One region of the Quadrisphaera setariae genome, then DNA from elsewhere that is predicted to be linked to it. Evidence: riboswitches for the same ligand, from Rfam matches in the RefSeq annotation. Region 1 holds a riboswitch; the other holds the start of a gene.
What was found. A riboswitch is a leader RNA that binds a small molecule or an ion and turns the genes downstream of it on or off. The one in region 1 is predicted to bind S-adenosylmethionine.
Positions count from the first base shown of each region.

Region 2: it holds a riboswitch for S-adenosylmethionine, as region 1 does, so the genes downstream of both, FMM08_RS11735 (MetQ/NlpA family ABC transporter substrate-binding protein) here and FMM08_RS20740 (ABC transporter substrate-binding protein) in region 1, are expected to answer to the same signal.

Region 1 covers NZ_VKAC01000016.1:19,387-33,365, forward strand. The annotation lists gene FMM08_RS20690 (metal-dependent transcriptional regulator) at 1-14, shown strand, start outside; gene FMM08_RS20695 (HAD family hydrolase) at 11-934, shown strand; gene FMM08_RS20700 (ATP-binding protein) at 1,056-2,162, shown strand; gene FMM08_RS20705 (sensor histidine kinase) at 2,281-3,996, shown strand; gene FMM08_RS20710 (hypothetical protein) at 4,004-4,462, opposite strand; gene FMM08_RS20715 (serine hydrolase domain-containing protein) at 4,608-6,206, shown strand; gene FMM08_RS20720 (acyl-CoA dehydrogenase family protein) at 6,240-7,421, opposite strand; gene FMM08_RS20725 (LLM class flavin-dependent oxidoreductase) at 7,418-8,890, opposite strand; gene FMM08_RS20730 (carbohydrate ABC transporter permease) at 8,887-9,855, opposite strand; gene FMM08_RS20735 (carbohydrate ABC transporter permease) at 9,852-10,745, opposite strand; gene FMM08_RS20740 (ABC transporter substrate-binding protein) at 10,742-12,133, opposite strand; SAM riboswitch class I at 12,345-12,445, opposite strand; gene FMM08_RS20745 (DUF1810 domain-containing protein) at 12,464-12,889, opposite strand; gene FMM08_RS23890 (hypothetical protein) at 12,956-13,090, opposite strand; gene FMM08_RS20750 (LysR family transcriptional regulator) at 13,148-13,979, opposite strand, start outside.
Region 2 covers NZ_VKAC01000006.1:229,996-243,974, forward strand. The annotation lists gene FMM08_RS11695 (DUF1490 family protein) at 1-237, opposite strand, end outside; gene FMM08_RS11700 (glycosyltransferase family 4 protein) at 421-1,539, shown strand; gene FMM08_RS11705 (STAS domain-containing protein) at 1,558-1,863, opposite strand; gene FMM08_RS11710 (cell wall-binding repeat-containing protein) at 1,961-2,968, shown strand; gene FMM08_RS11715 (aminotransferase class I/II-fold pyridoxal phosphate-dependent enzyme) at 2,999-4,138, opposite strand; gene FMM08_RS11720 (helix-turn-helix transcriptional regulator) at 4,350-7,073, shown strand; gene FMM08_RS11725 (response regulator transcription factor) at 7,082-7,462, opposite strand; gene FMM08_RS11730 (hypothetical protein) at 7,561-8,355, shown strand; SAM riboswitch class IV at 8,453-8,563, shown strand; gene FMM08_RS11735 (MetQ/NlpA family ABC transporter substrate-binding protein) at 8,677-9,666, shown strand; gene FMM08_RS11740 (methionine ABC transporter ATP-binding protein) at 9,669-10,745, shown strand; gene FMM08_RS11745 (methionine ABC transporter permease) at 10,747-11,415, shown strand; gene FMM08_RS11750 (ATP-binding protein) at 11,515-12,486, shown strand; gene FMM08_RS11755 (phosphatase PAP2 family protein) at 12,563-13,267, shown strand; gene gcvP (aminomethyl-transferring glycine dehydrogenase) at 13,450-13,979, opposite strand, start outside.

The DNA.
Region 1 (13,979 bases):
GCCCCGCCGCGTGAGCGCGCTGCCGCCGGCGCCACCGGAGGGGCTGGCGCCGGGAGGCCGCTTCCACGCCTGGCGACCCTCGCCGGGCGGGACCGCCGCGGTGTTCCTCGACGTGGACGGCACCACCCTGGACACCGAGCCGTACGCCTCCGGAGCCGTGGTGGAGGCCGCTCAGCGGGCCAGCCGCGCCGGCGTGGCGGTCGGCTTCGCCACCGGTCGGCTGCCGCGCGGGCTCGACGTGGTGCGCGGGCAGCTGGCGAGCGCAGCTCACGGCCGCGCGGCCGGTGGTCCCGGGCCTGTGGACGTCGTCCACAACGGTGCGGCCGTGGTGCGCGACGGGCGGGTGCTGCAGCGCTGGCCCCTGCCCCGCGGGGCCGCGCACGACCTCGTGCGCTGGTGCGTGCGCGAGGGCGTCTACGCCGAGCTCTACAGCGGGCCGCGGATGTTCGTCACCGACCGGCGCCCGGAGGCGCAGGTCGGGTGGGCGGAGGTCAGCGGCGAGCCCGACGGCGACGCCACCGAGCTGCTGGTCGGAGCCAGCGCGCGGCTGGAGGTCGACAAGGCCACCCTCGACGTCTTCGAGGTGCACCGCACCGCCGAGGTCACCGCCGCGCTCGTGGGCCTGGGACTGCACGTGGAGGACTCCACGGCGCCGTTCCTCCCCGGTGTTCCGGTGCTCAACGCCACCGCCCCCGGCGTCACGAAGGGCTCGGCGCTGCGCTGGTGGGCGCGTTCCAGCGGCACACCGCTGGAGCGCGTCGTCGCGGTGGGGGACGGCCAGAACGACCTGTCCATGCTCACGGCCGTGGGCACCGGTGTGGCCATGGGCCAGGCGGCGGCCCCGGTGCGGGAGGCCGCGCACCTGGTCAGCGGCCCTGTCGACGCCGACGGCGCCGCCACCGTGCTCACCCTGCTCGCCGACGGGCGGCTCTGACGTGGTGGGCGCCCGGCCGTCGGGGGCCACCGGCGCGTCGGAGTCGGGGACGCGGGGGGCCGCCATCGCCTACCGTGGGCCCCTCAGCCGACAGGACCCCCCGAGGCAGGCAGAGCAGCAGATGGGCGACGACCGCGGCGCCGTGAGGGCGTGGGAGCAGGACGCACACGTCGTCTCCCCGTCGTACCCCGCGCAGCTGGAGTCCGTCAGGCTGGCCCGGAGGTTCGTCATCGCCGTGCTCGAGGACGTCGACCTGGGGGGCTGCGCCGACGACGCCGGCCTGCTGGTGTCCGAGCTGGCCGCCAACGCCGTGCTCCACGCGCGCAGCGGCTTCTCGGTGCACCTGCGCCCCACCCTCGAGGGCGGGGTCCGGGTGGAGGTGGAGGACGCCTCACCGCTGCCGCCGGTGCACACGCCCCACTCGGCCAGCGCCATGAGCGGGCGCGGGCTGGACCTGGTGGCGTGCACGGCGGTGCGCTGGGGGAGCCACCCCCACGGCGACGGCAAGGCGGTGTGGTTCGAGGTGGAGGCCACCGCACCCGCGGCAGCGCCCGACCTCGACACCGCGCAGCTGCTGGCCCTGTGGAGCGACGACGACAGCGGTCCCGTCATGCCCGTCGGCCACCCCTCGGCGCCCGTGCGCGGCGTCACCGCGAAGCCGCCCGCGGGCTTCAGCGGTCCGGCCTCGCCGTCCGGGTCCCACCCGCCGACGGCGGGGATCATCACCTCCTCGATGCTGGCGGTGGAGGTGACGCAGGCCGTGGACCTGCGCGACCTCCCCGTCGACGCCGTCCTGGCGGCGGAGGAGTCCATGGACGACCTCCTGCGCGAGCTGCAGCTGGTGCTGCTGGCCACCCCCGCAGCGGGCATCGGCGCGGCCCGGCCCGGGCGACCGCCCGCGCTGGAGCACCACCGCCCCCAGCACGAGCGAGAGCTCCAGGTGGCCGCACGCCTCGACGCCGCGGCGCGCGGGTTCGAGGCCGGGAGGCGCCAGCTGCGCGAGCAGGTGGCCGCGGCGTCGCTGCGCGGCGAGCGCCGGGTCACGGTCCACCTGGCCCTGCCGGCCGCCGCCGGCCGCGCCGCCGCCGACTACCGCGACGCGGTGGAGGAGGCCTCGCAGCTGGGGGGCACCGGACAGCTGCTGGCCGCCGTCGACAGCCGCGGCCGCCACGCGGACCTGCGGCGCGCCTACCTCGACGAGGTCGTCCGTCAGCTGCAGGGCGCCTGACCGACGCCTGGGCGCCGGCTGTCGCGCGCGGGGGACTCCAGACTCCGCCCCCGCGCGCCGATCACCTCTGAGCCGGCGGACGTCGCCGGTCACCGTGCCGGCGGGCTGGGAGGACTGCGTGGGGGTCACCGCAGCGGGAGCGGCGCTCGAGGACGAGGCCGCCGGTCAGGGCCGCGCCGAGCTCGAGCGCCTCGAGGCCCTCGCCGTGCTCGGCCTCCTCGACGCGGCCGCCGACGACGAGCTCGAGGCCGTCGTCCGCGTGGCGGCGGCCGTGGCCGGCGTTCCCCACGCGACCCTCAACCTCATCGACGCCGACCGGCAGTGCCAGCTCACCGCCGTCGGCTTCGAGGGCGGTGACTCGCCGCGCACGGAGTCGATGTGCGCCCTGCACTTCCGCGACGGCGCCGTCGTCCACGTGCCGGACGCCCGGCTCGACCCCCGCTTCGCCCGATCGGCCTGGGTGGACGGGCGCCTGGGGCGGGTGCGCCTGTACGCCTCGGTGCCGCTGGTCACCGCCGACGGCCACGCGCTGGGGAGCCTCTGCGTCTTCGACACCACCCCCGGTGGCCTCTCCGCCGACCAGCTGGCGCGGCTGGCCGACCTCGGTGGCGTGCTCATGGCCCTGTTCGAGCGTCGACGGCGCGAGCGGGTGGCCGCAGAGGTCGCCGCCCAGCTGGAGGAGAGGACGGAGCTGGCCGAGGCGGTGCTCGGCACCATCGACGTCGCCGTGGTCGCCGCGGGACCCGACGGCCGGCTGACCCTGTTCAACCGCGCCGCGCAGGAGTGGCACGGCGCGGACGCCGACCCCTCGGCGGCTCCCGCCGAGCACGCCGGCCGCTACGCGCTGTTCGAGGCCGACGGCACCACGCCCCTGGTCCTGGAGCGCGTACCGCTGCACCGGGCCCTGGTGGACGGCGTGGTCACGGGGGCCGAGATGGTCATCTGCGCCGACGGGACGGCGCCTCGCAGCGTCGTCGCCAGCGGCCGGGCCATGGCCCGCGCCGACGGGTCACCTCTCGGCGCGGTGGTGGCGATGGCCGACGTCACCGAGGCCCGTGCTCGCACCCGCACCCTCCAGGAGCTCCACGGCGAGCTCGCCGAGCGCGGCCGCGAGCTCGAGAGGTCCAACGAGGAGCTGGCCCGCTTCGCGGCCGTCGCCAGCCACGACCTGCGCGCGCCCATGACGGTCGTCGACGGCTACCTGGAGCTGCTGGAGGACGAGCTCGTCGGCGGTGAGGCGCGCGCGCCGCAGCGCGCGTGGGTTGCGGCCGCACGGCGCAGCGTCCGCCGGATGCTGGGGCTGACGAGCTCGCTGCTGGACGACGCCGCCGCGGGCGCCGCGGCCCGCGAGCCGGAGGCGGTCGACGTGGGTGAGCTGGCCCGTGAGGCGGTCAGCGACCTGGCCACCGACGTCGTCGTCGAGGTGGGGGTGCTGCCGCACCTGGTCTGCGACCCCGTGGCGGTGCGCCAGCTGCTGCAGAACCTCGTGGGCAACGCCCTCCACCACGGGGGTCGTGCCGCCGAGGGCGCCCACCCGCGGGTGCGGGTGGGCGCCGAGCTGGTGGAGGGCGGCTGGGTGCTCTCGGTGGCCGACGACGGCCCGGGCGTGCCTCCGCAGGACCGCGACCGCGTCTTCGAGGCCTTCACCCGGCTGCCGCAGCCGTCCGACCCCGCCACCGGGGAGCGCAGGTCGGGGCACGGCCTCGGGCTGGCCACCTGCCGGCGCATCGTGGACCGGCACGGCGGGCGGATCTGGATGGACGAGAACCCGGGCGGCGGCGCCACCGTGCGCTTCACCCTCGCCCCGCCTGGCGCCCGCCCCGCGCCTGCCTGAGGCCCGGTCAGCCGAGCCAGGTGCTGGGCTCGGTGCAGGGGGCCTCGCGCTCGGGGGTGTCCGGCGCTGCAGGCGCCGCGACAGCCTCGTCGACGACGTCGACGACGTCGACGAGGGCGGGGGGAGCTTCGGCGGCAGCCGCGCGCAGGTCGAGGACCTCTCCGCGCAGGTCGACCTCGGGGACCAGGTGGAGCCCGCGGCGGTCGACGGGTCTGCGGGGAGACGGCACGTCACCCGCCAGCACGACGGTGCCGCCCGGCAGCATGCGCGGGTCTCCCGCGTGCCAGTGGTCCTCGGGGAGCTCGGCCTGGATCGCGACGAGCGGGGCGGCCGGGAGCACCGCGAGGTCGGGGAGGGGGCCGGGAGAGGTCTCCAGCACCGGCGGCAGCGTCGCCTCGAGCAGCGTGACCTGCTCCGGGCGGCGCGAGCGGGAGCGGAGCCTGTCGATGAAGGACGGCGTGGACACGGCGCACCTGGCTCTCTGCGACGAGGGACGGGAACGGGGACGGTGCTGGTGGGAACTGTGCGGCTCAAGGTACTGATGTGACTGCTGTGAACATTGGTGACACGCCGCAGCGCCGGGCGCTCTCGTGCGAGCTAGCGTCGACGGGGTGACCACGTCGACCCAGACCACCGGAGCCCTGCCGTCGGCGTCGCCGTCCTCGCAGGGCGTCGACGCGCGCGGCGTCCTCGCCCTGCTCGACGCGCTCGAGGCCCACCCCCACGTCGACCCGCACAGCCTCGTGCTCGTGCGCCACGGGCACGTCGTGGCCCGCGGCTGGTGGGCGCCCTACGCCCCCGACCAGCCGCACCTGCTCTACTCGCTCAGCAAGAGCTTCACGTCCACCGCGCTGGGGATGGCGGTGGCCGACGGCCTCCTGTCGCTGGACGACCGGCTCGTCGAGGTGCTGCCCGACCTCGCCGACGCCGCGACCGGCGAGCGCGCGCGGTCGCTGACGCTGCGGCACCTGGTGGGGATGGGCAGCGGCCACCTCGCCGAGACGTGGGACCGCGCGCAGGCCGCCGACCCCGACGAGCCGCTGCGCGGGTTCCTCGGCATCGAGCCCGAGCGCGAGCCCGGCACCGTCTTCGCCTACAACCAGCCGTGCACGTACGCCGTCGGCGCCGCGGTCCAGCACGCCCGCGGCCAGACGCTGCTCGACCACCTGCGCCCGCGCCTGTTCGAGCCGCTCGGCGTCACGGGCACCGAGGGCTTCGGCTGGCAGCAGCACCCCGCGGGTCGCGACCTCGGCTTCACCGGCCTGCACGCCACCACCGACGCGGTCGCGGCCCTGGGGGTGCTGCTCCTGCAGCGCGGTCGCTGGGGCACCGAGCAGCTGCTGCCGGCCGAGTGGGTCGACGAGGCCTCGCGGGCCCACCTGCCCACGCCGCACGAGCCCGAGGTCGACTGGCGCCAGGGCTACGGGTTCCAGCTGTGGCGCCAGCGCCACGGGTTCCGGGGGGACGGGGCCTTCGGCCAGTTCATGCTCGTGCTGCCCGAGCAGGACGCCGTCGTGGCGATCACCAGCGACACCCCTGACATGCAGGCGGTGCTCGACGCCGTGTGGACCCACCTGCTGCCCGGTCTTGACGATGACGACGACGAGCGCACCGGGTCGGCCCACGACGGCGCCCTGCGCCGCGCTGACGAGGAGCTCGCGCGGCGGCTCGCCGCACTGGCGCTGCCGCCGGCTGGCGGCGCGGCCGAGCCGACCGACGAGCTCGCCTGGGACGGGCTGCTGCTCACGCCGTCCACCGTGCTGCGCCCCGGCGACGCGGCGCTGCGCGACGTGCGCGTGGAGCGCCGCGACGGCGGCTGGTGGCTCGTGGTGCAGGAGTCCGCCGCACCCGAGGACGGCCGGGCGGTGGCCACGGGTCAGCAGGTGGGGGCCGGCTGGCGGTTCGAGGTCCCCGTGGTGGCGGGCGAGTGGCGCTCGCTGGACGCTCCCGTGCCGGACGACCTCGGCCGGACGGGCGGCGGCGCGGTGCCGCTCGCGGTCAGCGGCGGCTGGGTGCGCACCGACGACGCAGCGGACGGGGCGGAGTCGCTGCAGGTGGAGGTCCGCTTCCTGCAGACGCCCCACCGGCTGGTCATCAGCGGGGAGCCGGCGTCGGCCAGCCTGCGCGCCCGCTGGGTCACCCCGCCCCTGCGGGCCGGGTCCCTCGCCGAGCTGCGCAGCCCCGCGCTCGCCCGCCCGTCGACGCCCTGACGCCGAGGTGCCCCCAGCCCGCCACCCGGTGGCTCAGGTGTAGAGCGTGAACTGCGGGTGGGTGCCGTTGAGGAAGTGGTCCCCCACCTCGCGCGCCTTGTACTGCACCGGGTCGTGCAGGGTGTGCGTGCGCACGTTGCGCCAGAACCGGTCCAGCCCCACGCGGTTGCTCGTGGCGCGGGCGCCCGTCACCTCGAACACCGCCGACGTCGCCTCCACGGCCAGGTCGGAGGAGACCACCTTCAGCGCGGCGACCAGCTCCGCCAGCTCGCCGCGCTCGTGCCAGGTCAGCGCCTCGCCGGCGGCGTCAGCGGCGGTGAGCGCCTGTCCGACCTGGTCGGCCAGAGCCTCGGCGGCGCGCAGCCGCGCGACCAGGCGGCCGTAGGTGGCCAGCACGTACGGGTCCTGAGCGGCGCTGGGGGAGTCCGACAGCAGCCACGCCCGCGACGTCGTCCTCGTGTACTCCGCCGCGGTCTCGAGCGCACCGCGGACCACACCGGCGTAGAAGTTCCCGAAGACCGCCTGGATGGCGGGGGTCACCAGCGAGGCGCGCGGGGTGGCGGCGTCGCCGTCGAGGAACCCGAGCACGTTCTCGGCCGGCACCTCGACGTCGGTGAAGGTGACGCTGCCCGAGGCCGACAGGCGCTGGCCGAGGTTGTCCCAGTCACCGCCGGGCTGCACACCGGCCGCGGTGCGCTCCACCACGACGAGCACGTGGCGCCCGGACCCGCTGTCCTGCCCGGACACGACCGACACGTCGCCGCTGCTCACGCCCGTGGCGAAGCTCTTGCGGCCGGACAGGCGGTAGGCGCCGCCACCCGTGGGGGTGAGCGTGAGGTCGGGGTCGACCGGGTTCACCGCGTCGCCCCACAGCCACTGCCCTGCACCGGCGCGCCGCTGCCAGCGCTCGCGGGTCGCAGGGTCGGCCACCCACTCGAGGTTGGCCTGGTTGACGTAGTGGTAGCCCAGCAGCTGGGCGATGGAGCCGTCGGCCACGGCCACCTCGCGCACCGCGCGCAGCGCGTCGGCCCAGGTGCCGCCGCCCCCGCCCACCTCGACGGGCAGGAGCAGGCCGGGCAGCCGGTGCTCGCGCAGCAGCTGCGCCTCGGCGAGCGGCTCGGCGTTCGAGCGGTCGCGCTCGAGGGCGTCGACCGCGAGCTCGGCGGCGGCGTCGCGGGCGGCGAGGGTCCAGTCGGTGGTCTGCTCGGTGCTCATCGGGTGACCTCCTCGGTCGTGGGGGCGGGGGTCTCGGCGGCCGCGCGTGCCGCCGCCCTGGCGTGCAGCGCGCGGCGGTGGACGGCCGCCGGGTGGTCCTCGGCGATGCGGCGCCTGCCGACGCCGTAGACCGCCTCGCGCAGCGTGGTGCCCTCGGGCAGGGCGTCGCGCTCGTCCTGGGTGGGGACGAGCCCGCGGCGGCGCAGCTCCGGCACCACGTGCTCGACGACGTCCTCGAAGGTGCCCGGCGTGGTGGCGTAGGCGAGGTTGAAGCCGTCGACGTCGGCCTCGCGCACCCAGCGCTCCAGCTCGTCCGCGACGGTCTGCGGCCCCCCGACCACGACCACGCCCATGCCGCCGATGCCCACCCACGCGGCGATGTCGCGCGGGGTCCACCGCCGGTCGGGGTCGGCGGTGGAGAAGGCCGCCACCGCGGAGCGCACCGCCTGCGTCTCGGCGTACTCCAGCGGCTCGTCCGGCGGGTACGTCGACAGGTCGAGCCCGCTCCAGCCGGCGTACAGGGTGAGCGCGCCGTCGTAGGAGACGTAGCTCTTGAGCTCCTCGTACTTCGCCCACGCCTCCTCGTCGGTGGCGCCCGTGACGACGGTGAGCAGGGAGAACACCTTGATGCTGCGCGGGTCGCGACCCGCCTTCGCCGCCTCGGCGCGCAGCGCGTCGACCTGGGGCCGCATGACCTCGGGCCGGCTGGCGGTGTTGAAGACGGCCTCGGCGTGACGGGCGGCGAACCGCACGCCCCGCGGAGAGGCACCGGCCTGGAAGACGAACGGCGTGCGCTGGGGGCTCGGCTCCGTCAGAGCGATGCCGGGCACGTCGTAGTGGCGGCCGTGGTGCTCGACCGGGTGCACGCGCGCCGGGTCGGTGTAGACGCCGCGGGCGGCGTCGCGCACCACCGCGTCGTCCTCCCAGGAGCCCTCCCACAGCTGGTAGGTGACGTCGAGGAACTCCTCGGCCAGCTCGTAGCGCTGGTCGTGCTCGACCTGCGTGTCCAGGCCGAGGTTCTTCGCCGCGCTCTCCAGGTAGGAGGTCACGACGTTCCAACCGACGCGGCCCTTCGTGTAGTGGTCGAGCGTGGCGAAGTCGCGGGCGAGCGCGTAGGGCTTCTCGTACGTCAGCGACACCGTGAGGGCGAAGCCGAGGCGCTCGGTGACCGCGCCCATCGCCGAGACCGCGAGCAGCGGGTCACCCACCGGCACCTGGGTGCCCTCCGTGAGCGCCGTCTCCGGGCCGCCCCGGTAGACGTCGTAGACGCCCAGCACGTCGGCGATGAAGAGCACGTCGAAGCCGCCGCGGTCGAGCAGCTTCGCGAGGTCGGTCCAGTACGACAGGTCGTTGTAGCGGTGGCTCTGGTCACCGGGCACCCGCCACAGGCCCGGTGACTGGTGCGCCACGCACGTCATGTCGAAGGCGTTGAGGAAGATGCGGTCCTTGGGCACGTCAGGCGAGCTCACTTGAGGGCTCCTTGCGACAGGCCGCCGACCAGCCAGCGCTGGGCGACGACGGCGAGCACGTACACGGGGACGACGCCCACCAGCGCAGCGGCGGCCTGCTGGCCGAACTGCACGGTGCGGTCGCCCTGGAAGAGCGACAGGCCCACGGTCAGCGGCTGGCTGGCGGTGGTCTGCGCGAAGGAGACGGCGAAGAGGAACTCCCCGTACGCCAGGAAGGTGCACACCAGCAGCGCCGCCACGAGCCCGGGCGCGATGAGCGGGAGCACGATGCGGCGCAGCCCGCCGGCCACGGACAGGCCGTCGAGCCAGGCGGCCTCCTCCAGCTCCACCGGGACGCGGCGGACGAAGGAGTCGAGCAGCCACACGGCCACCGGTGCGTTGGCCAGGCCGTTGACCAGCGCCAGACCCACCACGCTGTTGGTGAGGCCGACCTCCTTGAGGAGGAAGAACAGCGGCAGGACGGCGACGACGGGCGGCGCGCAGTACCCCGCGAGCAGCGCCGCGCCCAGGCGGGCGCCGCGCTTGCCGGCGCGGGCGGTGACGTAGGCCCCCGGCACCGCGACGACGGCCGTGACCAGCGCCGACCCGAGCGCCACCAGCCAGGAGTTGGCGAGCATGTGCGCCAGCGGGATGGTCCGGAAGGCCGCGCTCCAGTTGCCCCAGGCGAGCTCGCCGAACCCCCCGGGCAGCCAGGAGCCGGTGAGGACGTCGTCGGTGGACCGCACGGACAGCGACACGAGGAACGCGACGGGTGCGAGGGCGACGACCGCGACGAGCACCAGCGCCAGGCGCACGCCGACCTGCGCCAGCGGCGAGCGGCGGTGCGGCCCGCGCGGCCGCGCGCGGGGCAGCTGCTCGAGCTCAGCAGCGCTCGTCGTCGTGCTCTCCGGCAGCCGGGCGCCCGGCTGCGGCTCAGAGGGGGTGCTGCAGCGCAACGGGGCGCTCGGCTGCGAGACGGGGGTCACGACTCGGCCCTCGCGGCGCGGGTGCGCAGCGCCGAGACGCCGGCGGTGACGACGCCCACCAGGAGGCCCAGCACGAGGGTCATGGCGGCAGCCGTGCCGACGTCGTAGTCGCCGCGCAGGCCGGTGCGGAACACCTCGAAGCTCGCCACGACCGTCGACAGGCCCGGACCGCCCGAGGTGACCACCGCGACCAGGTCGAACACCTTGAAGCCCACCACCAGCTCCAGGAACAGCACCGACAGGACCGTCGGCGCCACCACCGGCCAGGTCACCGCGGTGAAGGTGCGCAGCGCGCCCGCGCCGTCCAGCGCGGCGGCCTCGAGCAGCTCGTCGGGCACGCCCAGCAGCGCCGCGAAGACCAGCAGCACCACCAGGGGCGTCCACTGCCACACGTGGATGAGCACGAGGGTGCCGAGCGCCGTGCCGGACGAGCCCAGCGGGTTCACCGGGGACCCGACGAGGGAGCTGATGGTGCTGGTCAGCGCCCCACCGGCCGGGGCGAGGAGCAGCTTCCACGCCACGCCCACCATGACCGGTGGCGTGACGAGCGGCAGGAGCAGCAGCGTGCCGAGGACCCCGAACCCGCCGCCGCGGGCGCGCAGCAGCAGGGCCACCGCCGTGCCGATGGCCGTCGCGAGCACGGCAGCGCCCACCGCGAACACGACGGTGCGCACGAGCGAGCCCGCGAACGCCTCGGTCTGCAGCGCCGAGGTGAGGTTGGCGAAGCCGGTCCACTCCTGCAGCGGCCGCGCGAGCGTCGTCCTGGTGAAGCTCGCCGCGACCACGAAGACCGTGGGGTAGACCAGCAGGACGGCGATGGCCACGAGCGGTGGCAGCGACAGCCACCGCGGCACGTGGCGCACGGCCGGCGTCGTCGTGGTGCTGCTCATGCGCCCTGCTCCCAGGCCTCCTGCGCCTTGGACAGCGAGGTCTCGACGTCCTGCGAGCCGGACAGCGCCAGGGCCAGCTGGTCGACGAGGTCCTGCATGCGCTTGGGCGACTGGGCGTCGGTGGGCCAGGGCAGCGGGTTGCCGCGCAGGCCGGTCGCGATGACCTCGGTGGCCGGCGCGCTGGCCTTCGCGTAATCGGGGGAGTCGAGCACGCTGGTGCGGTTGGGGTCGATGCCCGAGCCGCCGTAGCTGGCCAGGAGCAGGTTGCGGGTGCTGTCGGTGGCCCACGCCACGAACGCCGCCGCGGCCTCCCGCTCCTTGCTCGCGGTGGACACGCCCAGGCCGAAGCCGGCGTTCAGCGCCGTCCGCGGGGTGGTGTTCGACCCGCCGACGGGCAGGGGCACCACGCCCCACCCGTCGACGATCTTGGAGTTGGCGGGGTCGTTGGCGCGCAGGCCCAGGTCGGTCCAGGTGTCGATCATCGCCGCGGTGCCCTGGAGGAAGGCGCTGTTCGACTCGTCGAACCCGACCTGCAGCGGCGTCGGCAGCGCGTAGGGCTGCACGTCGAGGAGGTGCTGCAGCGAGGCCCTGGCGGCGTCGGAGGTCAGCGTCGGCTTCCCGTCGGCGTCGACCAGGGTGCCGCCGTAGCCCGCGAGGCGGTTGATGAAGGAGCAGCCCAGGATCATCGGCACCTGCTGGCCGAGCACCGCGGCGCCGTAGACCTTCCCGCCGCCGGCCTCGGTGATGGCCTTGGCCACGGCGTCGTACTCGTCCCAGGTCTTCGGGGGCTGCTGGCCGTACTGCTCCAGCAGCGCCACGTTGTAGTAGAGGACGTGGGTGTCGCCGTCGAACGGCAGGCCGTAGCGCTTGCCGTCGAGCTGGGTGTAGACGTCGTAGATCGACGGCAGGAAGTCGTCGGTCTTGATGCTCGAGTCCCCGCCGATGTAGTCGGTGAGGTCGACGAGGGCGCCGGCGTCGACGAGGGCGCCGAGGCCGAAGTAGAAGTAGTCGAAGACGTCGAACTCTCCCGCACCGCCCTGCACGTCGAGGATCTGCTTGCTCGTCAGCTGGTCGTACGGGATGGCGGTGACCTCGAGCTTCCCGCCGAACTGCTTGGCGAACTCCGGCGCCAGCAGGTCGCGGAACGCCACGACGTGCGGCTGGTTGACCATGAGCTTGAGCGTCTTGCCCTGCAGCGCGCTCGTCGGGTCGCCGCTGGGGGCGGCGAGCGCCTCCCCGCCGCCGCCGGAGCCGCAGGCGGCCAGCGACCCGGCGGTGGCGGCGGCCCCGCCGATCAGCACGCCGGCGCGCAGCAGCTGGCGGCGCGACAGGGCCGCGGCCTGGGCGAGGGGGGACGAGGGCGAGGCGGAGCGGCGGAGCAGGGGCACGGGAGTCCTCCGGGCATGGCTGACAGCGGCGCGGGGGTGCGCCGTCGGTCGTGCGGGCAGGGGGCACCGGCCTGTCGGCCAGACCACCCCCGATCAGGTGCGGGGCAGGTCCGGCCTCAGGCGGCGGTGGGGAGCGCGGGGTGCGCTGGCGTCGGCGCTGCACGGGCAGCGCCGAGGGCTCAGCGCTCGAGCATGCAGGGCGACACGGAGACCTCCATCGGTCCCGGCGGTAGCACCTGCCTGCTCGACGAGGTCGGGCGGTGGTTGCTGTGGCGTCAGCGAGCCGGGTCTCTCAGCCACTCTGGATGGTTGGCGGGAGGATAGCGCACCTCAGAGGCGGGAGATCGTCCCCGCGTCCGGACGGCCGCCGTACCAGCGCTCGAGGACGGAGGTGAAGACCGGCTCGTCGGCAGCCGCGGCGGCGAAGAGCGTGGCGCAGGAGCGGAGCTTCACGGCGTCGACGCTGCCCAGCACCCGGACCGGGTCGGGCTCCTCCAGGTCGGCGAGCACCTCGAAGCACTGGCGCAGCCGCGGGCCGAGCACGGGGTGGGCCACGTAGGCGCGCGCCTCGCCCAGCCCGCTGATCCCGTAGTGCTGGCTGGTGGGGCTCAGGCCCAGCCCCCGCAGCTGCGGCAGCACGAACCAGATCCAGTGCCCGCGCTTGCGACCGGCGCGCAGCTCGGCCAGCGCGGACTCGTAGGTGCCGCCCGCCTGGGCGTCGACGAAGCGCTGGAGGTCGTGCTGGTCGTGCGCCACGCCCCCTGGTTCCCCACGGGCGCCGGAACCATGCGGCCCCGGCCCCCGCGGGGGCCGGCGAGGTGGTCAGCGCTTGGTGGCCGCGGCGACCTGGTCGACGGCCGTGGTCCGCTCGGAGACGGCCTTCTTGTCGGCGCGCTTCTGCTTGATGCTCTTCCCCGAGCCCTTGGAGCTGCTGCTGTGGGACGACTTGTCGGTCACGGTGTCTCCCGGCGCAGGAAGCGGTGCCGCTCAGGCGCCGCGCCGCGCACCACCACGCTACGCGCTCCGCTCAGCAGCGCCCGCCCGCGCTCGTCCGCGCGCCGGTGCGACGTCCGGCCCGCCGAAGGCGTCGAGCAGCGCCGTGAGCACCAGCTGCACCGCCTCGCGCTGCGCCGCGGCGTCCCGCACCAGCGCCACCACCCGCCGCTGCGCGCCGCCGGAGGGGTCCGGCAGTGCAGCGGTGTCGCAGCGCGTGGGGCGCAGCGCGAGCATCAGCGGGGTCGCCAGGGTCAGCCCGGCGCCGGACTCGGCCAGCGCCAGCGAGACCGCGGTGTCGGTCACCACGTGCCGCACCGCCGGTGACACCCCCGCCCGCGCGCAGGCGGTCCGCGCCGCCCGCCCGAAGGCGGTGTCCAGCGGCGGCAGCACCCAGTCGGCCTCGTCCATCACCGCCCGCAGGGCCCCGGGCTCGCGCGGCAGGGAGCCGGAGGCGCCCACCACCGCGTACTGCTCCGTGAGCAGCGGCACGGCGGTGACGCCGGCCACCGGCGGCGAGGGCGAGTCCGGGTGGTCCAGCCCGAGGGCCAGGTCGAGCGGGGAGCGCCCCGGACCCGCGGTCACCGCGTCCAGCGCCCGCTCGACGTCGACCTCGACCGCGCGCACGTCCACCCACGGCGCCCGCCGGCGCAGCAGGGCGGTGGCGGGGCCGAAGCCCGCGCTCGCCGCCGACCCGAAGACGCCCAGCGTCACGGCGGCACGGCGGTCCGCGCGGGGGGCGGCCAGGGCGGAGCGGGCCCGCTCGTCGGCCGCGAGCACCTCGCGGGCGCCTGCGAGCAGCAGCCGGCCGTCGTCGGTGAGCTCCACGCGCCGCCCCGCGCGCACGAGCAGG
Region 2 (13,979 bases), on a different contig from region 1:
GGGCGCGGGCTCGCCGAGCTCGGCGTGGGCCTGGGCGACGACGTCGCCGGTGCTCAGGCGCAGCTTCTCCACGCCCACCTCGGCGGCGCGCGAGGCGCGGATCCCGACCTTGGCCGTGGAGACCGCGGTGCGGCGCAGGGCCGCGCCGCCGCGGCCGTCGGAGAGGGCCTTGACGAGCCCGGCGGACGCGGCCGCCGTGAGCAGGAACCGGCCGAGGGGGGCGACGACAGCGACCACGAGGTCCTCCATGAGCGTGTGCCAGGGGTGCGCGGGGAGAGCGCCGCAACGATAACGGCTCTCACCAAGAGCGCACGGTCGCCGCCATGATCCCACGCAGCGGTGCCCGATGGTCATCCCGTCGACGGCCGCTCGTCACCCGGTGGTGGCCGCCCGGAGGGGGGCGCGGCCCACGCTGCCGGTGTGAGGGTCGCGATCGTCACCGACTCGTTCCTGCCCGCGATGAACGGCGTGGTCCGCTCCGTGCTGCGGGTGCTCGAGCACCTGGAGCGCGAGGGCCACTCCGCCCTCGTCGTGTGCGCCAGCCCGGGCGCCCCGCGCAGCGTGCACGGCGCGATGGTGGTGGACGTCCCCTCGCTGGGGCTGCCCGGCTACGCGGAGGTGCGCCTGCCGCTGCCGTCCGCCACGCGCCTGCGCGCCGTGCTGGCCGCCTTCGCCCCCGACGTCGTCCACCTCGCCTCGCCGTTCGGCCTGGGCGGCACCGCGGCGCGCGCCGCGAACGGCCTGGGCCTGCCCGTGGTGGCGGTGTTCCAGACCGACGTCGCGGGCTTCGCCAGCCGCTACCCCCTCACCGCCAGGATCGGCACCGCCCAGGAGGCGGCGTGGTGGCGCGTGGAGGCCATCCACCGCCGCGCCGAGCTGACGCTGGCCCCCACGGCCTCCGTGGCCGAGCAGCTGCGCTCGCGCGGGATCCCCCGCACCCGCGTGTGGGCGAGGGGGGTGGACGACCTCTTCGACCCCGCCCGCCGCGACCCCGAGCTGCGCGGCCGGCTCGCCCCGCACGGCGAGGTGCTGGTCGGCTACGTGGGGCGGCTCGCGCCGGAGAAGCGCCTGGAGGACCTCGCCGTCCTGACCGGGGTACCCGGCACGCGGCTCGTGGTGGTGGGGGACGGGCCCTCGCGGGCGCGCCTGCAGACCCTGCTGCCCGACGCCGCCTTCCTCGGCCAGCTCTCCGGGGAGCGGCTCGCGTCCGCGGTCGCGAGCCTGGACGTCTTCGTGCACACCGGTGAGCACGAGACCTTCTGCCAGGCCGCCCAGGAGGCGCTCGCCAGCGGCGTGCCCGTGGTGGCCCCCGCCGCGGGAGGCCTGCGCGACCTCGTGGACCCCAGCCGCACGGGCTGGCTGTACGCCCCCGGTGACCTCGCGGGTCTGCGCGCCCACGTGGCCGACCTCGCCGGCGACGCCGCCAAGCGCCGCGCCCTCGGCCAGGCGGCCCGCGAGCGCACCCGCGGGCGCACGTGGGGCGCGCTGTGCGCGCAGCTGCTCGACCACTACCGCGACGCGCTGTCCGTCACGGTCTGAGGAGCGCCTCCGCCCGCGTCAGAGGTCGAGCACGTGGTGGGCGCCCATCACCACGAGCATCTGGCGGGCCGTGCCGTGCAGGCCCTCCAGCCTCAGGCGGTGCGGGCGCACCTGCCGCGACAGGCCGATGAGGAAGCCCAGGCCCGCCGAGTCGACGAAGTCGACGGCGTGCAGGTCCACCACCCGCACCCCGGCGAGCTGCTCGGGCGCCAGCCGGTGGCCGGCCACGGCGTAGACGTCGATGTCTCCGCTGAGCACCAGGCGGCCGGCGTCGTCGGGGTCGAGCGCCATGCCCGCTGGCCGGGGCGTCTCGTCAGCGGGCACCGGGCCATGCTGGCCCACTCGGCGGCGCCTCGCACAGCCACCCCCGCCACGGCGCGTCCCGCGGCCCGGCGCCGGGGGCCTGTGCCACGGTGGTCGGGTGGGCGCGGCTCTGGTGCGGCGGGCCGCCGCCTCCGCGGTGGCCTGCACGCTGACCCTGGGCGCGCTCGCCGCCACCGCGGTGTGCGCGCCCCCCGCGCACGCTGTGCAGACGGTGACACCCTCGGTCCGCTGGTGGGGCGCCGACCGCTACGCCACGGCGACCGCCGTCTCCCGGGAGGCCTTCCCGCAGGGCGCCCGCGACGTGGTGGTGGTCAGCGGCGCCCGCTTCCCCGACGCGCTCGCCGCCGCCCCGCTGGCCGCGCAGCTGGGCGGTCCGGTGATCACCGTGCCGGCCGGTCCGCTGCCCGCCGTGGTGCGCACCGAGCTGGAGCGGCTGTCACCGGCGGTGGTGCACGTGGTGGGCGGGTCCTCCGTGGTCGGCGACGACGTGGTGGCCCAGCTGGCACCGCTGGCCTCCGACCGCGTGGTGCGCCTGCAGGGGGCAGACAGGTACGAGACCGCGGCGTCGGTGGCGACCACCGCCTTCTCGAGCGCCTCCGAGGTCGTGCTCGCCTCCGGGCAGGACTTCCCCGACGCCCTCGCCGCGGGGTCGGCCGGGGCGGCGCTCGGCTCCCCGCTGCTGCTCACCGAGCGCGGTGCGCTGCCGGGTCCCACGAGGGCGGCGCTGGCGGCGCTCGCGCCCAGCCGCGTCACGCTGGTGGGCGGGCCGGCGGTGGTCACGCCGGCCGTGCAGCAGCAGGTGCGCGCGCTGCTGCCGGGTGCCGCGGTGGTCAGGCTCTCCGGAGACGACCGGTACGGCACCGCCGCGGCCGTGGCCCGCGACACCTGGGAGTCGGTGCCCTCACCGCTGCTGGCCAGCGGAGAGGGCTTCCCCGACGCGCTCGCCGGCGCCGCCCTGGGCGCCCCGCTGCTGCTGACCCGGCGCGACTGCCTGCCGGCAGCCACCGCGAAGGCCTACGCCGACCTCGGCGTGCAGGACGTCACCGGACTGGGCGGCGCCGCGGTGCTGTCCGACGCTGCGCTGGCGGGCACCCCCTGCCGGTGACCTCCCGTCGACCCCGTGTCACCCCGCGGATCAGGACGACGACGAGCGCAGCCGCCCGGTGAACCGCTGCAGCCGCGCGAGCCCCTCGGACAGCTCGGAGCGCGACGCCGCGTACGACAGGCGCACGTGCGTGTCGGCGGTGGTGGCGCCGAAGTCCCGACCGGGGGTGAGCGCCACGTGCTCCTCCGCCAGCAGCCGCTCGCAGAGCTCCCAGGCCCCCAGGCCGGTGCCCGAGACGTCCACGTAGGTGTAGAAAGCCCCGTCGGGGACCACCGGCACCTCCAGGCCGGCGCGCGCCAGCCCCTCCAGCACGAGGTGCCGGCGCCCGAGCAGGTCGAGGCGGCGCTGCTCCACCAGCGCCAGCGACTCGGGGGTGAAGGCGGCCAGCGCGGCGTGCTGCGCGGGGGCGGAGGCGCAGATGAAGAAGTTGGCGGCCATCCGCTCCACCGCGTCCACCGCGCGGTCGGGGACCACGCACCAGCCCAGCCGCCACCCGGTCATGCCGGTGTGCTTGGAGAAGCTGCCGATGACCACGGCGTCGTCGTCCAGGGCCAGCGCGCTGCTCGGTGGGGCGCCGTCCACGGGGTCGGCGAGGTCGAGGTAGATCTCGTCCACCACGCACCAGGCGCCGCGCTCGCGCGTCAGCCGGCAGATCCCCTCCAGCTCCTCCCGCCGCACCGTGGTGCCGGTCGGGTTGGAGGGGGTCGCCACGAGCACGGCGCGCGTCGCCGGGGTCCACGCGGCCGCGGCCGCTGCGGTGGACAGCTGGTAGCGGGTGGCGGGGGAGGTGGGGACCTCCACGGCGCGGCCGCCGAGCGCCCTGACGATCTGCCGGTTGCACGGGTAGGACGGGTCGGCCATGAGGACGTCGTCGCCGGGGTCGACCACGAGGGCCGTCACCAGCAGCAGGGCGGCGGAGGCCCCCGAGGTGATGGCCACCCGGCGCGGGTCGAGGTCGACGCCGTGGCGCTCGCGGTAGCGGCGGGCCACGGCCTCGCGCAGCTCCGGCAGCCCCAGTGCGGGCGTGTACGGCAGCGGTCGCCCGTCGGTCACCTCGCGCAGGGCCGCGAGGACGGCGGGTGGCGCGCCCTCGTCGGGCTCGCCCAGGCTCAGGGCGACCACGTGGTGGCCCTGGGCGCGCAGCTGGGCCGCCCGGGCGGCGAAGGCCATGGCGTGGAAGGGCTCGACGGCGAGGGCGCGGCTCGAGGGGCTGGGCGGTGCGAGCGGTGCGGCCACCCGGGCAGGCTGCCACGTCCGCCGCGCACGGAGCAGCGGGCGCGGCCGCTGGTGCTCGGGGATGGCCGGGGCCGGGCTCTGCGACCGGTCTCTCCGGCCGGGATCGGGGGCCGGTGCCGAACAGATCTTCTAGTACGTTCAGTGAATGCTTCTAGGAAGACAATCGCAGAAGCAGACCCTGGTCACTGCGCTCTCCCGCGGCTCTGCCGGGCGAGGCGGCTCCATCCTGCTCACCGGGTCACCCGGCAGCGGGTTCACCGCGCTGCTCGACGAGGTGGTGGCGGCAGCGCACGGCCTGGGGGACCCCCTGGTGCTCACGACCACGGGGGTCGAGGACGAGGCGGGCATGCCCTACGCGCTCCTCCACCAGGTGATCTGCCCCCTCCTGGCCGAGCTCGGCGACGACCTCGACCTGACTCGCCGGGAGTCGCTCGAGGCCGTCGTGGGCGCTCGTGCGCCGCAGGAGGGCGCGGTGCCCGTGGCCCTGGCCGCCCTGGGGGCGCTGGAGCTGCTCGCCCGCCGGCGCCCGGTGCTCGTCGTCGTCGACGACGCGCACCTGGCGGACCCGGACTCCGCCAGCGTCCTCCGCTTCCTGGGCAGGCGGCTCTCGCGGACGGCCGCCTGCCTCCTGGTCGTGCACCCCGAGCCGGTCGTCGGTGCTCCGTCGGCGGCGTCCGCCGAGGCCGCCAGGACCGGCGCTGACGCGGTGGTGGTCCTGGAGCCCCTCGGCGCGAGGGACGCCCGGGCCTGGGCGGACCGGGAGCAGCCGTGGCTCGACCCGGTGCAGCGCGACACGGTCCTGCACCTCGCGGCCGGCCGCCCCCGCCGGCTCGCTGACCTCCTGCACCTGGTGGACCGGGAAGCGGTCGCCTCCGCGCCGGACGGCGGGATCCGCACCGCGCTGCGCGGGTCGGTGCTGCCCGCCGTGGCCGCCGCGCGCCGGGATCTGGAGGCCGTCGACCACCGGACCCGCCGAGCGCTGGTGGCCCTGGGCCTCCTCGACGACCCCGCGGGTGCGTGGCTGGTGGCCCGCGTCGCCGGCGGCGAGGGCGCCGGGCCGGGTGTCCACGCGCCGGCTGCGGCGGACCCCCTGACGGCGGTCCTGGCCGCCGTCGAAGCAGACCCCCTGCTCGTCACGGAGCTGCGCACCGCCTGGTCCCAGCACCTGGAGGAGGCCGCCGCGGCCGCGCTGGCAGGCGGTCCCGCCGCGACCCGCCTGCGGGCCGAGGCCCTGCGGCAGCGAGCGCTGGCCGACCCGGCGGGCGCGCCCGCTCTGGCCGCACCCCTGGAGGACGCCGCACGCGCGCTGTGCGCGGTGGACGCCGCGCGCAGCAGCGAGCTCTTCGCCCTGGCCGCCGAGCACCACCGCGAGGTGCCGGCCCGCGCCGCAGCTGCGAGCCGTGCAGCCGAGCTCGCGCTCGCGTGCGGGCGTCACGACCGGGCCCGGCTGCTCGCGGAGCGCGCCGCCGCGCTCACGGACGGTGCCGGTGCGGCGGCGGCTGCGGTGACCTCGCGCTGGAGCGCACTGACGGCGCTCGCCCGCGGTGACCGCGACGCCGCGGCCCTCCACCTCGAGCATCACCTCGGTCGGCAGGTGGGCGCACCGGGCGTCGATCAGGAGCTGCTGGCCACCGCTGCAGCGCTCGTGATGGTGGCCGGGCGGCGCACCGGCGGATGCCGCGCGCTGGAAGCCGCCGCATCGGCGACGCCCGCGCTCGCCGGCCCGCTGCGCTCCCTGGCGCGCCTGGCGCTCCCCTGGCACCTCGCCGTGCCGGACGAGCAGCGGCACTCCCTCGACGACGCGCTCGCCGCGCTGGCCGGGGCCGGCCTCCCGGTGCTCCGACTCGCGGCCGACGCCGGCCGGCTCCTGGGCCGCAGCGACGAGGTCGCCGCTGCGTGCCGGTCCTCGCTGCCCGCGTGGCCCACCACCGGTCCGGCCGCCGTGGACGTGCACCTGGCGCTGGCCGCGTGCGCACTGGACACCGGGGACCTGACCGAGGTGCGCGCCCACGTGCAGGACGCTCGCGCCGCACTGCGCCACGCGCCGCAGGCGGAGGCCGCGGTCCTGCAGGCGGAGCAGCTCGTCGCCTGCCTGGGCAGCACCCGGGTGCCGGACGCGGCGTGGGAGGACGCCAGCGACCTGCCGCCCACCACCGAGCGGGCCGGCGCGGTCTGGTGCCGCGCCCACCGCCACCGCCTGCGTGGAGACCTGGCGTCCGCTGCCGCTGAGCTGCTGCCGCTGTGGCCCGCCGACGAGGCTCCCGCTGACGCCGGCGCCCTCCTCAACGCCCTCCCGACCGTCCACGCCCTGAGCGGCTCCGGCGCTGCGCCCGAGGTGCTCGAGCGCACCGTCCGGCAGGTCACCGCCTGGGCGGAGGGCAGCGGCGCCCCGCTGGCGGTCTCGACCGCGCTGGTGTGCCGCGCCGTGCTCGTGCAGGACCCCCACGCGCAGCAGCAGCTGCTCCGGGAGGCCGTCGAGCGGGGCGGGGACGGCCCGGCCGGAGCGGCCCCGCGCCTGGCGCTCGGCATGCTCCTGCGCAGAGCGCGCCAGGCTGTGGCGGCGCGTGAGCCGCTCGGCGCCGCGCTGCGGGTCTTCGAGCGGCACGGGCTGGCGGCCTTCGCCGAGCTGGCCCGCCGGGAGCTCGACGCCACCGCGCCGCTGCGCCCGGCGCGGCCCATGGGCTCCTCGGTGCTGACCGGCCAGGAGCGCACTGTCGCGACGCTGGCCGCCGAGGGCCTGTCCAACGCCGGTATCGCGCAGAGCCTCGGCATCAGCGCGCGCACCGTGGCCCACCACCTGCAGCACGTCTACGCCAAGCTGGGCGTGTCCGGGCGCCAGGAGCTCGGGCCCCGGCTGGAGGAGCGGTGAGCCGCGCCTCAGCCGAGGTCGCCGGCCTCGCGGGCCCGGGAGGCGGCCTCTCCGCTGCTGCGGACGCCGTACTTGCGGCGCGCTGCCGCCAGGTGCTGCACCACGGTCCCCGGCGCCACGCCGAGCGCCTCGGCGATGCCCGCCGTCGACGACCCCCGCTCCACCAGGAGCAGCACGTCGCGTTCGCGAGGGGTCAGCACCACCTGCACCTCGCGGGACCTCTGGGCGTCGTCCTCGAGCCGCTGCAGCTCCTCCTCGGACAGCAGCACGGCCCGGGAGCCGCTGCTGGTGCAGAAGACCACGCGCACCTCGCCGTCCGCCACGGCGTCGAGCAGCTGGAGCCAGTGGTGGGCGGAGGCGGTGACCTCCTGCCTCGGGTGAGCGGGCATGGGGACGTCCTGTCCGGCGCGTCGGCGGAGGTGCGGGCAGGGTGGCCACCCTACGCGGCGCGTGCCCTCAGGGCCCGTCTCGCGCGCCGCGTCGGCCGGTGGGAGGCACCGGCGTGGTGACCACCGGGCCGGGTGAGCGGGGTGGAGGGGACGGTCTGCACGACCCCCGGCCCCGCGGCAGGGCCGCTCGGGCGGCCCGCGCGCTGCGCGCGGCGGCGCCGAAGGGGCGGCCCCCGCACGACCTCGTCGACCGCCTCGCGGTGGTCGTGACGCAGGCGCTGGGGGTCCAGGGCGCCAGCGTCAGCGCCCTCTTCGCGCCCGGGATGTCCGTGCCGGTGGGCGTCAGCGACCCCCTGGCGGCCCGCGCCGAACAGCTCCAGTTCACCGCGGGGGAGGGCCCCTGCTGGGAGGCCTACCTCACCGGCACGACCGTCGTCGCCGACCTGGCCGACGCGGCTGCGTCGCAGCGCCGATGGCCCGCCTACGCGCGTGCCCTCCGGCACGAGACCGGGTACCAGCTGGTGGTGGCCCTGCCCGTCACGCTCGCGTCGGGCCTGGTCGTCGCCCTCAGCACCTACGAGGCGGACCGCTCGGGCGGCGCCTGGTGGCTGGACGCCGTGCGCGTGGGGTCCGCACTGGGCGAGGTGCTGGACGAGGCGTCCCCGCCGGCCTCGGAGGGCGGGGCCGTGTGGCTCGACTCCTCCACCACCGCCCGGCGCAGCACGGTGTGGACGGCGGAGGCGGTGCTCATCGACAACGCGCCCTTCCTCGACCACGACCGCGCCCTCGACGCCCTGCGCACCTACAGCCTGAGCGAGGGCACGACCGTCGACGACACGGCCGCCGCCCTCGTCGAGGGCCGCCTCACCACGCGCGAGGTCCTCGGCCGCTGACGCGCCGCCCTGGGGGCCGGGGTGGTCATCACGAACCGGTCACGGTGGCCGGTCTGGGTTTGACGCTGGCTGGACGCGGTTCGTACCGTCCTCCTCAGGTCACGAGTGACAGCGCGAAGCCCTGGCTGGCTGTCCGGCAACCCTCCTCCGCGGCGGGGTGCTCCAGGTGACGACCCGGCCGTGCGACCCCGCACGGCAAGAGCGGACCACCTCCGAGGAGACGCCATGACGCCGCCTTCGCTGCGCCGAGGCGCCTGAACGGTGCCACTCCGCCGCGCCCGCCCGCGGCACCCACCTCACGCACGACCCCCCAGGAGAGCCATGTCCAGCACCGATCCCAGCGCCAGCCCCGTCCTGCCCCCCAAGCCGAAGCGCAAGACCCCGGTGGCCGCGATCGCCGTGGCCGCGGTGGTGCTCCTCGCGGTGGTCGGGGTCGGCGCGTGGGTGCTGGGCAGCCGCAGCGGGGGCGGCGACGACACCGCCGCCAGCAGCACCGCCTCCAGCCAGGGCTACCGGTCCGAGGTGAAGATCGGCGTCGCCGACAGCTCGCTGCCCTACTGGAAGACCTACACCGAGCTCGCCAAGAGCCAGCTGGGCGTCACGGTCGACCTCGTCAACTTCTCCGACTACAGCCTGCCCAACCCGGCGCTGAGCCAGGGCGAGGTCGACCTCAACCAGTTCCAGCACATCCAGTACCTGGCCAACTACGACGCCACCGCGAACGACACGATCCAGCCCATCGGCTCGACCGCCGTCTACCCGCTGCCGCTGTACTCGACCACCGTCAAGGACGTCGCGTCGCTGCCCGCTGACGCCGTGGTCGCCATCCCCAACGACGCCATCAACGAGGCCCGTGCGCTCCTGCTGCTGCAGCAGGCCGGGCTGGTGCAGCTGAAGGGCGGCGGGACGGCGTTCTCGAAGACCGCCGACATCACCAGCTCGAAGGTGAAGGTCACCCCGGTCGCGGCCGACCAGACCGCCGGCGCCCTGCAGAGCGGCTCCGCCGTGGCCGCCGTGGTCAACAACAACTTCGCCACCAAGGCCGGGCTCACCGAGCAGCAGATCATCGTCGCCGACGACCCGGCCGCGGCTGCCGCCGCGCCCTACGTCAACATCTTCGCCGCCCGCAAGGCCGACGTCGGTGACAAGACCTACCTCGCCCTCGCGAAGCTCTGGCACGACCCGGCGGTGCAGGCGGTCTTCACGAAGGACTACCCCAGCGCCGTCGTCGTGGACCGCCCGGCCGCCGACCTGCAGGCCGACCTCGCGAAGGTCGAGCAGGACGCGAAGGCCGCGAAGGCCGCCGGCTGACCGTGGCGGCCACGTCCCCCGCGTCGCCAGCACCCGCGGGCCCGCGGCGCACCGGTGACGTCCTCGTCGAGCTCGAGGACGTCACCAAGCGCTTCGAGCGCGGCGGCTCCACCGTCACCGCGGTCGACGGCGTCAGCCTGTCCGTCGCCCGCGGTGAGGTGCTCGCCGTCATCGGCTACTCCGGTGCCGGCAAGTCCACGCTGGTCCGGCTCGTCAACGCCCTCGAGCAGCCCACCTCGGGCAGCGTCCGGGTGGCGGGCCAGGACCTCACCCGCCTCGGTGAGAAGGAGCTGCGCGCCGCCCGGGCGGGCATCGGGATGATCTTCCAGCAGTTCAACCTGCTGAGCTCGCGCACCGTGGCCGGCAACGTCGCGTACCCGCTGAAGGTGGCCGGGGTCGGGAAGGCCGAGCGCGAGAAGCGCACCGCCGAGCTCCTCGACTTCGTCGGGCTCCTGGACCGCGCGCACGCGCATCCCGAGCAGCTCTCCGGCGGGCAGAAGCAGCGCGTGGGCATCGCGCGGGCGCTGGCCACCAACCCGCCGCTGCTCCTGGCCGACGAGGCCACCAGCGCCCTCGACCCGGAGACCACCGAGGAGGTGCTCACCCTGCTGCGGCGGGTGAACACCGAGCTGGGCGTGACCGTCGTGCTCATCACGCACGAGATGGAGGCCGTGCGCCGCGTGGCCGACCGGGTGGCCGTCATGGAGGGCGGCCGCGTGGTGGAGGTGGGGGACGTCTACGACGTCTTCACCGCCCCCCAGACGCCGGCCGCGCAGCGCTTCGTGCGCTCCGCCACCCACGACCGGCCCTCCCCCGAGGCCCTCGCGCGGCTGCGCGAGCACCACCCCGGCCGCCTCGTGACCGTGCGCATCACCGACCGCCCGCGCCTCCAGCAGGTGGTCGACGGCGCCTTCCGCGACGCCGGCGTGAGCGCCGAGCTGGTCTACGGCGGGGTCGGCGAGGTGCGCGAGCGCCGCGCCGGCTCCCTCACCTACGAGCTGACCGGTGACGACGCCGCGGTGCAGCGGGCCCTGGCCGGCCTGCGCGCCGCCGACGTCGTCGTCGACGAGGAGGACTGAGGTGGACTTCTTCGCGGGCTTCCTCGACAGCACCGACGTCTACGTCAGGGCGATCGGGCAGACGCTGCTCATCGTCAGCGTCGCCATGGTCGTGTCGGGGGTCGTCGGGCTGGTGCTCGGGGTGGCGCTCTACGCCACCCGTCCGGGCAACCTGTTCAGCAACCGCCTGGTCTTCGGCGTCATCGGGCTGCTGGTCAACATCATCAGGCCCATCCCGTTCGTCATCTTCCTGCTGGCCGTGGGCCCCCTGCAGCGGCTCGTCATCGGCACGACGCTGGGCACGAACGCGGTGACCTTCGCGATCGCGCTGGCCGCGGGCTTCGCGGTCGCCCGCATCGTCGAGCAGTCCCTCGTGGGCGTGGACCCGGGCGTCGTGGAGGCGGCGCGGTCCATGGGCGCCTCGCGCAGCGCGATCCTCTTCGGGGTCGTCGTCCGCGAGGGCCTCGGGCCGCTGGTGCTGGGCTACACGTTCATCTTCGTGGGGATCGTCGACATGTCGGCGCAGGCCGGCCTGGTCGGCGGCGGCGGTCTCGGCGACTACGCCATCCAGTACGGCTCGCAGCAGTACGACTGGGGCGTCGTCTACGCCGCGCTGGTGGCGATCGTCGCGATCGTCGTCATCGGCCAGTTCCTCGGCAACCGGCTGGCGCGCGCCGTCATGCGGCGCTGAGAGCACGCGCCTCCCGCGAGCGTCGCCTACCCTCTGATGCGGCCGCCCGAGCACGCTGACGGCCCGCCTCGAGAGCGGAGACCTGTGGACGGGCGAGCGGTGTCCACTCAAGACCTGCCGGCGGTGCGGAGCGCCCTGGCCACCACGACGTACCCGCCGGAGGTGGCCTCGGTGCGGGCTGCCCGGCGCTTCGTGGTGGCGGTCCTGTCCTCCAGCGGGCTCGCGCCGCTCGCCGACGACGCCGGCCTGGTGGTCTCCGAGCTCGCGGCGAACGCCGTGCTGCACGCCAGGAGCCCCTTCGACGTCCTCGTCCACCGGCTCGAGGTGGGTGTGCGCGTCAGCGTGCGCGACGCCTCGCCGACGATGCCCGTGCTGGTGGCCCCCAGCGCCTCCGCGATGAGCGGCCGGGGCCTCGCGCTGGTCGAGCGGCTCGTGGCGCGGTGGGGGGCGGGACCCTCGCGCGGGGCCGGGAAGAGCGTGTGGTTCGAGATCGACGAGGAGCCGGCGGGCGAGCCCGTCCCCGACGTGGCCGACCTCAGCGTCGAGGAGCTCCTCGCCGCGTGGAGCGACGACGCGGACTCCGACGACGACGACGGCCGCCTCCTGGTGGTCCCCGCGCCGCCTGCGGGACCGACCACCGAGGTGGTGCTGCCCGCCCTGGTGGCCGCCGACCTCCTCGCCGCGAAGGAGCACATGGACGACCTGCTGCGGGAGCTGCAGCTGGTGCTGCTCGCGCAGGACGCAGGAACCGGTGCCGCCGACGCGCAGCTGGGCGGGCTCACCGCCGCACGCCGCCTCGACGAGACCGCCCGCGCCTTCGACGACGTGCGCCGCCAGGTCCGTCACCAGGTGAGCCGCGCCGTGGCGGCCGGCCAGGAGCGGGTGGCCCTCGTGCTGCAGCTGCCCGAGGGGACGGCTGAGCGGGCCACCGCCTACCGGGACGCCGTGGCGGCCGCGGAGCACCTGCCCGAGCTCCACGGTGCGCTGCTCAGCGCTTCCGCCACCCCCGCCCACCACCGCGCGGTGCGCCGGGCCTACCTCGACGAGGTCATCGCTGCGACGCGCGGCTGAGACGTCCACCGCCGGCCAGCCCGGTCGGCAGGACCGCCGGGGGCGCAGGCCGGCGCTGTGGGCCGAGGCGCTGCTCGTGGTGGCGTTCCTGCTCGCCTACGAGTCGGTCCAGCGCCTCGCCGGCGACGACGTCGCGGCGGCCTTCTCCCACGCCCGCACGCTGCTGGGGCTGGAGCAGGCGGTGGGACTGGCGCCCGAGCAGGCGCTCGACACGGCGACGGCGGCGTCACCGCTGCTGTCGCTGCTCTCGTCGGCCTGGTACTCGGCGCTGCACTACACGGTCACGCCCGTGGTGCTCGGGCTCGCCTACTGGCGGCTGCCGGAGCGCTACCGCGCGGTCCGCAACGCCTTCTTCGCCACCACCGCCGCCGCCCTGCTCGGGTACTTCCTCCTGCCCACCGCGCCCCCGCGGCTCCTGCCCGGGTACGCGGACGTGGTCTCCGAGACGGCGGGGTCGGGGTGGTGGTCGGCAGCGCCGCCCATCGGCACCAGCGGCGTGGACCAGCTGGCGGCGATGCCGTCGATGCACGTGGGGTGGGCCCTGTGGAGCGCCCTGGTGCTGTCCCTCGTGGTGCGGCGGCGGCGGTGGCTGCGGTGCGCGGTGCTGCTCTACCCCGTGGTGACCGCGGTGGTGGTGGTGGCCACCGGGAACCACTGGCTGCTCGACGTGGTGGCGGGTGCCGGTCTCACCGCGCTCGCCTGGGCCGCGCTCGTGGTGCGCCAGCCCGCCCGGGAGGCCGCCGGCGCGGACCGCCGCGACCTCGTCTCCGAACCCGGCTGACGGCCACCCCGCTCGTCGTCGTCCCCAGCTCGCCCCGCCCCTGCCCGCGCCTCTCTTCGCGCACTTTCCGCGGCAGGTGCGGGAAAAGGCCCCTCCCTTGTCGCACTTGCCGCGGAAAGTGCGACAAGGCGGAGGAAGGGAGGGGCCGGAGACCCGGGCGGAGCCGCTGGTGCGTCAGGCGGTCAGGCGCCGGCGCTGTCGAAGGCCTCCACCGGCGGGCACGAGCAGACCAGGTTGCGGTCCCCGAAGCTGCCGTCGATGCGGCCCACCGGAGGCCAGTACTTGTCCGGGTCGGGGCCGGCGGGGAACGCCGCCAGCTGCGCGCTGTACGGCAGCTCGCCGGACAGCGCGCGCTCGGCGGTGTGAGGCGCCCCGCGCAGCGGAGAGGCGGCCAGCTCCCACTCGCCGTCGGCCACCCGCTGCGCCTCCGCACGGATGGCCAGCATCGCCTCGACGAACCTGTCGACCTCGGGCAGGTCCTCGCTCTCGGTAGGCTCCACCATGAGCGTGCCCGCCACGGGGAAGCTCGTGGTGGGGGCGTGGAAGCCGTAGTCGATGAGCCGCTTGGCGACGTCGTCCACCGTCACGCCGGTGGCCTTGGTGAGCGGGCGCAGGTCGAGGATGCACTCGTGGGCCACGAGCCCGCCGTCGCCGGTGTAGAGCACCGGGTAGGCCTCGCGCAGCCGGGCGGCCACGTAGTTGGCCGACAGCA